DNA from 3 places in the Halomonas sp. 111 genome. Region 2 is predicted to be linked to each of the others. Evidence: predicted binding sites of a transcription regulator. Region 2 holds the regulator's gene; each other region holds the start of a gene.
What was found. Region 2 encodes PhoB, which activates phosphate uptake and scavenging genes when phosphate is short. Its sites were predicted from a motif close to TGTCATANNNNTGTCANA; they were not measured.
Positions count from the first base shown of each region.

Region 1: the regulator PhoB is predicted to act here: its motif matches at 1,200-1,217, upstream of ACT3T7_RS13490 (Na/Pi symporter).
Region 3: the regulator PhoB is predicted to act here: its motif matches at 1,944-1,961, upstream of ACT3T7_RS13515 (alkaline phosphatase).

Region 1 is NZ_JBQSYV010000017.1:51,228-54,512, forward strand. Features, by position in the region: gene tyrS (tyrosine--tRNA ligase) at 1-1,086, shown strand, start outside; gene ACT3T7_RS13490 (Na/Pi symporter) at 1,286-2,470, shown strand; gene ACT3T7_RS13495 (hypothetical protein) at 2,481-2,711, shown strand; gene ACT3T7_RS13500 (glutamate decarboxylase) at 3,191-3,285, shown strand, end outside.
Region 2 is NZ_JBQSYV010000012.1:107,837-111,121, forward strand. Features, by position in the region: gene ACT3T7_RS10850 (hypothetical protein) at 1-102, opposite strand, end outside; gene phoR (phosphate regulon sensor histidine kinase PhoR) at 409-1,704, opposite strand; gene phoB (phosphate regulon transcriptional regulator PhoB) at 1,707-2,396, opposite strand; gene ubiA (4-hydroxybenzoate octaprenyltransferase) at 2,526-3,285, opposite strand, start outside.
Region 3 is NZ_JBQSYV010000017.1:56,909-60,193, forward strand. Features, by position in the region: gene gadC (glutamate:gamma-aminobutyrate antiporter) at 1-544, shown strand, start outside; gene ACT3T7_RS13510 (PA0069 family radical SAM protein) at 698-1,783, opposite strand; gene ACT3T7_RS13515 (alkaline phosphatase) at 2,019-3,285, shown strand, end outside.

The sequences.
Region 1 (3,285 bases), on a different contig from region 2:
TTTCAGGATGCCGGCCACCAAGGTGTGGCGTTGGTCGGGGGTGCCACCGGCTTGATTGGTGATCCCAGCTTCAAGGCGGCGGAGCGTTCGCTTAACTCTCCCGAAACGGTTGAGGGTTGGGTTAACGCCTTAAGCGAACAGATTTATTGGTTGATGGCCCCGCACCTCGAAGCGCCCCTGAAAGCGGTTAATAATGCAGAGTGGATTGGCCAGATTAGCGTGATCGACTTCTTTCGCGATGTGGGCAAACACTTCTCGATGAATGCGATGATTAACCGTGAATCCGTTCGTCAGCGTCTTGAACGGCCTGACCAGGGCATGTCGTTTACTGAATTCAGCTATGCGCTGCTGCAATCCTATGACTTTGCCCACCTCAACAAGACGTTGGGCTGCCGGTTACAAGTGGGTGGCAACGACCAGTGGGGCAATATCGTCAGTGGTATCGACCTCACACGCCGCCTGAACGGCGAGCAGGTGTTCGGTATGACGCTGCCGTTGATCACCAAATCCGACGGTACCAAATTCGGTAAAACGGAAAGCGGTACGGTATGGCTCGACCCGGAACAGACCTCGCCTTACCAGTTTTACCAGTTCTGGTTGAATACGGATGATGCTGACGTTTACCGTTTTTTACGCTATTACACGTTCATGGATTGCGATCAAATCGACGCAATCGAAGCAGAAGACAAACAGGCCGCTGGCAAGCCCCAAGCGCAGCGTGTACTTGCTGAAACCATTACCCGCTTTGTGCATGGCGAGGAGGGGCTGGCTGCTGCTCAGCGTATTTCCCTGGCGCTGTTCAGTGGTGAAGTAGCTGCGCTCTCATGTAGTGAGCTACAGCAGCTTGAACTTGATGGGCTACGCTGCCAAGACGTAGCGTTTGGACAGACGCTGGAAGAGGCTATGGTGGCAAGCGAACTCGCCTCATCCAGGCGGCAGGCCCGTGAATTGATTGACCAGAACGCTGTACGTATCAACGGCGAGCGCGCTGAGCAAGGCCAGTTAAGTCAAGCATTCGCGCTTTTTGACCAATACTGGATCGTACAAAAAGGTAAAAAGCACTTTCGATTGTTCAAGCGTGGGTAACTTACATGGGATGCCGCTTCCAGGAAGTAGCAGCATTCGCTTGATGTTGCCCACTGTGAACAACCTCTCTTCGATCCAACACCGTTCACTCTAACACGATAGTGCCACGCCGTTGTCACGCCTATGTCACTTATAGACGCCACTCTTTGCAGGAGTGGGTGGGTTATACGTGCGTTCTTCCTTCCAAGAGGATGTGGCAATGGCCGAAAATATCAATAGTGCTGTGCAAGAGGTCTTACCAAGCCAGGGTCGCAGAATAAAAGTCCGGCGCAAGGGCACGCTAAGGCAGTGGCTCACGCTTGCATTGCTGGTGTATTTCCTGATCTGTGCCGTATCCATCATAGGTAATGGCTTTAAGATTGCCGCGGGCGGCCATGCCGCTCAGTTGTTTGAATTTGCCACCAACCCCTTTGTTGGTTTGATGATTGGGATTGTCGCGACGGCCCTGATACAGTCATCTTCAACCGTTACTTCCGTTATCGTGGCGTTTGTGGCGGGCGGCCTGCCTGTCGCTATGGCGGTACCCATGATCATGGGGGCCAATATTGGTACTACTGTCACCAATACATTGGTAAGCCTTGGCCACGTACGTGATAAAGCCGAGTTTAGGCGGGCGTTCTCTGCCGCAACGGTGCATGACTTTTTTAACTTGCTGGCCGTGGCGATTTTTCTGCCCATTGAGCTTATTTTTCATCCGCTTGAAAAGCTGTCGAACGCTACGGCGTTTCTGTTTTACGGTGATGCTGACCTTTCCATGGGCAGTATTAATATTGTCGGGATGGCAACAAAGCCGATTACCTCTTCGGTTGAAAGTGTCGCCATGAACCTGCCCACGATTGCCGGTGGCGTTGCCATGATTATTTTTGGTATTGCCGTGATTTTTTTAGCGATTCGTTATATCGGCGCACTGCTGAGAGTATTGATGGTAGGGCAGGCAAAAAACATTATGCATAACGCCATTGGACGTGGCCCCGTCGCCGGTATTGCTTCTGGTGCTGTGGTGACGTTTTTAGTCCAGTCTTCCTCTACCACCACAAGCTTAATGGTGCCGTTAGCTGGGTCAGGCGCATTCTCTTTACGTCAGATTTACCCTTTTACATTGGGCACCAATATTGGCACGACGTTTACCGCGCTACTTGCGGCCACCGCAATCACTGGGGCAACTGCCATACTGGCGCTGGAAATCGCACTGGTTCACCTCTTCTTTAATTTATTTGCGGTTGTGGTGATTTTTGGCCTACCGTTTTTAAGACCACTGCCTGTTAAGGGTGCCGAGTGGCTAGGCCGTGTCGCCTCAGAAAGAAAAGCACTCGCCGCTGCTTGGGTATTAGGCGTATTTATCGCCGTGCCAGCCATCCTGATTGCGCTCACCACGCTGTTTTGAGGAAACGTCCATGACCCATCAACACGAGCTAGCGTCAACATCGACCGCTGAACTCAAGGCCATGCTGGATGACTCTTCCGAACTCATTGAAGAAATAAGAGAAGAGATTGCACAAAGAGAAGCGCAAGAGCGCGAACTGGAACCTTTCGACACGCTGATTAAAGAAGCACGACCCAAAATGAACGAAATTCGTAGTTTCTTTACGTTAGTGCTCAATGAGCTACGCCACCGGCCTAAATAAGCGTTACGAATAGCGAAAACAACAGGATTACTCATTTAGGCATTTGTTTGACACTTTCAGTAAGCTGAGAGTATGTCAGCAAATGCTTTTTTCAAATCTTTTAGGCCATGCCATGCTGTAAATCTCTTGTCTTAACTTGTTTCCATCAAAGCGTTGTTGTTTATTCATTGGCACGAATGGTTGCTTGTTGGATATTTCTTTTTACATTGGTTGTTAAATCACTTTTCTACCCGTTGGGTGCTACGAGAAAGAAATGACACGCCTTGGTTGGTAATATTTTTAGCAGTTTCAAGTGGATAGGCGTTTTTTGGCGAAATAATTTTTTAAATCATACTTACGATTTTTCATTTTTAAGATTTTGTCATAGACTAAAAGCACCATCTATGTAGGTATAGTAAATGTTGATGGTTTGGTAGGGTGGTTTTAGCTGATCTTTGAGCAGTAAACGTGATCCATATAAAAAAACTGGGGGTAGTACGATGGATGTCAAAGGGTTAAATGCACGTAATGATAATGACGATGTATATGCATCAATTGACTTGGCGACATCGTTGCCGAAATCCGGGTTTCCCGA
Region 2 (3,285 bases):
GCTCGGATCTACTGGCTCTTGGGCAAAAGCGAAGGGGCTTGCCAGTAAACCGAATGTTACACCTAAAATCCCAGCTTTCTTGAGTAGTTCCTTGGACATCATGTTCCTTCTCCTCGATCGCTGTTGATACCGCTAATCTTAAGGAAGTGCCTTCCTGGCGTACCATTTCCTGCGGTAATCTTCCTTTCCCAACTTAATGCAGATGTAATGCCAAAAAACAAAAATAAAAAAATATTTCTTATTAATAAACAACTTAAAATAAATCCCGCGTGCCAATCATGCTCGCTGATCGAGTATAAGGGACCACCATAACTGACTAAAAATGACACATGAGCAGACTTGAACCATAGATGGCTGTCCATATGGCACGCTTGGATAAAGGTTATACAGAAGACCAGAGAAAGGCGGCTAGGAGGTAGCAGCCAGCCGAGTGGCGGGGAAAGTACAGCGAAATAGCGAACCTTCGCCAGGATGCGATTCAACCTGAAGCTGAGCATCATGGCGCAGCAGGATATGCTTAACGATGGCAAGACCAAGCCCAGTACCGCCTGTCGCGGTACTTCGACCTTTATCAACCCGATAAAAGCGTTCCGTTAGCCTGGGAAGGTGGACAGGATCGATGCCCTCTCCATCATCTTCTACTTCTATGCATGCGCTTCCATCTTCCATGGGCGCCCAGCGCAGTATAATTTGGCTACCCTCTGGGGTATATCGCACCGCATTGAAAGCCAGGTTAGAAATGGCGCTACGTATTTCCTGCTCGCTCCCTATGAGCTGGGCGTCACTTTCAATAGCAACACGGACAACATGCTTACGGTGCGATAGCGCCAATGCATCCTGGCAGACGCTATTAAGCAATTGCTCAACCGACAGCGCCTGATGGTCCTGCCCGCCTTGATCAATTTCCAAGCGTGACAAAAGCAGCAGGTCGTTAACCAGATTTTGCATGCGCTGCGTCTGGTCCTGCATTTGCTCGATCCCTCGGCCCAAGCGAGGCGGAAGCTGCTCAGCCAAGTCACCATAGGTTTCGAGGTAGCCAGAAAGAACAGTAAGCGGCGTACGCAGCTCATGGGAGACGTTGGCCACAAAGTCTCTGCGCATCTCCTCAAGACGGTGCAAACGAGTGATATCCCGCGCCATCACCAGGCGCTCATCGTCGCCATACAAGGTAATTTGGTATTGCAGAATGCTGCGTTCATCAATGGGTGAGGTCAGCGTAAGCGGTTCGCTGTAATCGCGGGCGTTGAAGTAGCTAATAAAGCGTGGGTCACGCAACAAATTGGTAATGTGCTGGCCACGATCGTGCGCGGTTTGTAAGCCCAGCATATCCGTCGCTGCACTGTTCCACCACTCCAAATCACCGTGGCGGTCGAGCATTACCACGCTGTCGCGCATGGCCTCTGAGGATTCCTGGATACGCGCGAGCGTAGACCGCAATCGACCTTGTGTAATGCGCTGGCTTTTTTGGTAGCGGTAAAGACGGTCAAGCAAATCCCCCCACATGCCACCCGCAGCCGGGGGCTCATTATGAGGATTAAGGGTTAACCATTGAAAGAGGACGCGCAGTTGGCGTAAATGGTAAAAAAGGCAAACGGCCAACCCGGCTGCCAAACCAAGGCCCGCTGAACCTAATAGCCACCCCAGGCAAACACCTATGGTCGCTAACCAGGCAATACGCCAAAGCTCACGGCTCCATAGGCGCACAGTTACACCCGGGCTGAGAAACGATAACCGGTACCCCGTACCGTCTGAATCAGGTTTTGGTGCACATCGCCTAACGCCTTACGCAAGCGCCGAATATGTACATCCACTGTGCGTTCTTCAACATACACATTGCCGCCCCATACCTGGTCCAGCAGTTGGCTGCGTGTATAGGCTCGCTCCTGGTGGGTCATAAAGAACTGCAGCAGGCGATATTCAGTGGGCCCCATTTCCAGCGCCTTGCCATGCGCACTAACACGGTGGCTGACGGGGTCGAGTAGAAGGCCGTTAATTTCGATGGGGTCTTCTACGCCACGTGGGGTGGTGCGTCGCAATACGGCTTTCAAGCGCGCGACCAACTCACGGGGCGAGAAGGGTTTGGTGATATAGTCGTCCGCGCCCGCCTCAAGGCCTTGAATCTTATTGTCTTCCTCACCCTTGGCGGTGAGCATAATAATCGGCATTTCGGCGGTTGCTTCTTCACGCTTAAGGCGTCGCGCCAACTCAATACCACTGGTACCTGGCATCATCCAATCCAGAAGCAGTAAGTCAGGCTGATGGTCAACGACTAACGCGTGGGCATCCTGGGCGTTATCCGCTTCAAGCACGCGATAGTCAGCCATTTCCAGCGCCACTGCGATCATTTCGCGAATAGGTGCTTCATCATCGACAATCAAAACGGTCTTGGCGGTCATTCCAGGGCCTCACGGTGCTCAATGAAAGGTAATTCAATGACATCTCAGTGACAATAACACCATGACTTGATGACACTTATATGACAATAGCCAATAACAAGAACGAATGACAGGCCTAATCACGCTTTGCTAGAGCGGCCCGGCCACTGGCCACCAACTTAGCGCAATTCCGGCAAAAACCAGCAGCCCTGACCAGTAGTTATTCAAAAAAGCCTGAAAACACGGGTCGCGTTCACGATGCCGAATCAGGCGCTGTTGATGAATAAAGGTGGCCGCCATACCGGCAAGGCCCAGCCAGAAAAAACCACCCAGCCCCACACGAACACCCACAAAGGCTAACAGCACCAACGTCGCCAGTTGCAGTAATCCAATCATCAAGCGGTCTGCACTGCCAAACAGCACCGCCGTTGATTTAATACCAATTTTCAGGTCATCGTCACGGTCGACCATGGCGTATTGGGTATCGTAGGCAACCGTCCACAGTACGTTCGCAAAAAACAGCAACCAGGCTTCCACAGGTACATAGCCCAGCACCGCCCCAAATGCCATGGGGATTGCCCACGAAAAAGCCGCCCCCAGCACCACCTGAGGAAGATGGGTGTAACGCTTCATAAAGGGGTAGATAAACGCCAGGATCACGCCACCAATCGACAGCAGCACCGTAAACCAGTTGGTCAGCAGCACTAACACAAACGCAACAGTGACCAGCCCAATAAACAGCAGTTTGGCTTCGGTTTCACTGATTCGCCCCGTCGCCAGTGGACGATGTTTCGTGCGCTTAACGTGGCCATCAACATGGCGGTCAGCGTAATCATTCACAACGCAGCCAGCAGCGCGCATAACATAAACACCTGCCACAAAAATAAGCAGCACGTTGCGGCCAGGCACC
Region 3 (3,285 bases), on a different contig from region 2:
AAACAAGAACGGCGTGCCGGTGGCGTTGGTTATTTCTCAGCTAACCATTACAACTATCGCATTGATTATTCTGACGAATACGGGGGGAGGAAATAATATGTCCTTCCTGATTGCACTAGCGCTAACCGTCGTTATCTATCTGTGCAGCTACTTTATGCTATTCCTGGCTTACATTACCCTTGTTCGAAAACAGCCTGAAAATCAACGTACCTTCAATATCCCTGGCGGTAACAAAATAAAAATTGCCGTTGCAGTAGTGGGGTTACTTACTTCTTTAGTTGCTTTTGTCGTCTCCTTCTTCCCTCCCACGGGGTTGCCAGGAAAAGAGTCTAACGAAGTGTATACCGGTTTGCTGATCGGCTGTTTCCTTGTAGTGCTATCGATTCCGTTTATTATTTATGGAGTGCATAATAAAAGCGCTGCGCCAAAAAACCTTAAGCTACACCATATCAAGCCCCATACCGCGCCCGAAGGTCACTACTTTATTCATCCCAAAGCCCGCAGTACGCATCACATCACTGTTGATGGAGAAAAGCTGCATTGATGAACCATGGGAGGATGTTTAGAAAGGTCGTCCATTAGATTTTAAGCAGAGCTATGACGAATAGCGAAAAACAGAAGTAGTAATCACTCAGGCATTTGTTTGGCACTTTCAGTAAGCTGAGAGTATGTCAGGCAAATGCCTTTTTCATGGGCTTTAATAAAAAAGCTCGCCCTGAGCGTTGGGCGGGCGAAAGTCTCGGGTATTCAGCCCTTGCTCGGTACGAGATTGAAAGTTCCACTGGCGGCTGGCGCGATTAAAGCGTTGTGCAATCATATCGGCAAAAATACCTTCGCCGCGAAAGCGCTTACCGAACTGAGCGTCATAGGCCTTGCCGCCCCGACATTGGCGAATCAGGCTCATTACCTTGGCCGCACGCTCTGGGTAATGGGCTTCCAGCCAGGCTTCAAAAAGAGGAGCGACTTCATGGGGCAAGCGCAGCAGCATCCAGGACGCCGTTCGTGCGCCAGCACGGCTGGCGGCCTCAAGAATCCGCTCTATTTCATGATCCGTTAATCCGGGGATGACCGGAGAAACAAGCGTCCCGACGGGAATGCCTACAGTATTCAGCTCACGGATAACTTTTAAACGCGCTTGAGGAGAGGCCGCACGAGGTTCCAGCGTGCGTTTCATATTGGCGTCCAGGCTGGTCAGGCTAATAAATACGCGCACCAGGCGGTGTTCGGCCATCTCAGCCAGCAGATCCATATCCCGTAATACTAACGTGCTTTTGGTCACAATAGTGACTGGATGGCGGCAAGCCAATAATAGCTCAAGCAACTGGTGCGTTAAGTGGCGCTTGGCTTCTAGTGGCTGGTAACAATCGGTATTACCAGAGAGATTGATTGGTCGGCAGACGTATCCAGGCTTGCAAAACTCCTCACTTAATTGCTCCACCAGGCCATTTTTGGCAATCAGCCTGGTTTCAAAATCAAGCCCCGGGGACAGATCCCAATAGGCATGAGAAGGGCGGGCATAGCAGTAAACACAGCCATGTTCGCAACCTCGGTAAGGGTTCAATGAGCGATCAAAAGGCAAGTCTGGCGACCGGTTCCAGGAAAGCGCACTCTTACTGGTTTCTTCGCGTACTTCAGTTGCCCGTGTGGGGGAAGTCTCTTCGCGCCACCATCCGTCGTCTTCTGCCACGCTATGGGTTGGGGCAAAGCGGTTGTGCGGGTCATAGGTTGCCCCGCGGCCTTTGTGCACGGGGGGCTGTATTGGTGATTTGCCGAGAGACGCCATACGCCTGCCTCTGCCTATATTGGTGTATTTATATACAGTATATGCGTTGTGACCAAGCGTGCAAGTGTTACTCAGGCGAAACCCACAATGAACAGTTTTACGGATCGGCTACTGAGTGCGATTCATGTTTATTAGAAATAATTGACTTACCTTCATTAGCAGTCATGAAAATGACATTTTTAGGCGCTACGATTTGTTGGATATCAAATTAGCTAAATTTATTTTAGGGATGAAAATGAAGAACTTTACGCGCAACGCACTCACGTTGGCACTGGCATCGGTCATGGTTACGCCGGTATTAGCGCAGGAAAATACAGCTAAGAACGTTATTTTGATGATCACCGACGGAACCGGTATCGAGACGTTCCGTGCGGCAAGTTACTTCCGTCATGGCGCGCTGGGCCATGAAGTTTATGATGAGTTTGACACACAGCTTTTCATGGCAACGCATCCGTTAAACACCTCTACCACACCCACCAAGAGTGACGACGGTACGGTTACGTTTGAACCAGCCGAGCTCTGGAACGACGAGGCGGTAGATACCGTTTACGAAGGTAGCCTGGGTAACTACAAGGGCTACTTTGCCGGTTACGACTACGCCCGGGCTGATTACACCGACAGCGCTGCAGCGGCAACGGCGCTGGCTTCAGGCCATAAGTCCTATAACAGCGCCATCAACTGGTCCAACGATGATGAGCCGCTTAAGCATATTGGCGAATACACTGTTGATAGCGGCCGCGCTCTGGGTGTTGTCTCATCGGTGCAGGTCTCCCACGCGACGCCTGCCGGTTTCATGGCCCATAACGTAAGCCGCAACGACTATAGAGCCATTGGCCGCGAAATTGTCGATTCTGGCCTTGCCACTGTCGCCATCGGTACCGGGCACCCCTATTACGATGCAGCCGGCGAGCATGTCGATAACCCCGATGAGAGCGATTTCCGCTTTATCGGTGGCGAAGAGACCTACCAGCGCTTGGTAGGCGGCGAAACGGATTACGCCTTTATCGAAAGCAAGGACGATTTTGAAGCTCTGGCTGCTGGTGAGTTGGATCTTCCCAAGGACAAAGTACTGGGCCTGGTGCAGAACATTCAGACGCTGCAATACAGCCGCCCCGGCGTAACCGGCGGTAATCTGCTGGATACGTCACCAAGCCTTGCTACACTGACGGGCGGCGCTTTGAACGTGCTCAACGCCAGTGAAAACGGCAACGAAAATGGCTTTTTCCTGATGGTTGAAGGTGGCGCTGTGGATTGGGCTGCTCACGCTAACAACCTGCCGCGTATTATCGAAGAGCAAATCGACTTCAACGAAGCTGTGGAGGCGGCCGTTGAGTGGGTAGAAAACAACAGTTCCTGGGACGATACCTTGATCATTGTAACGACTGATCACGGTAACGGTTTGCTTCAAGGTCCTGACTCTGATGTGAATGCCTATAGCCCAATCGTTAATCAGGGTGCTGGCGCGCTACCCTTGGTACGTTGGCATTCCGATACCCACACGC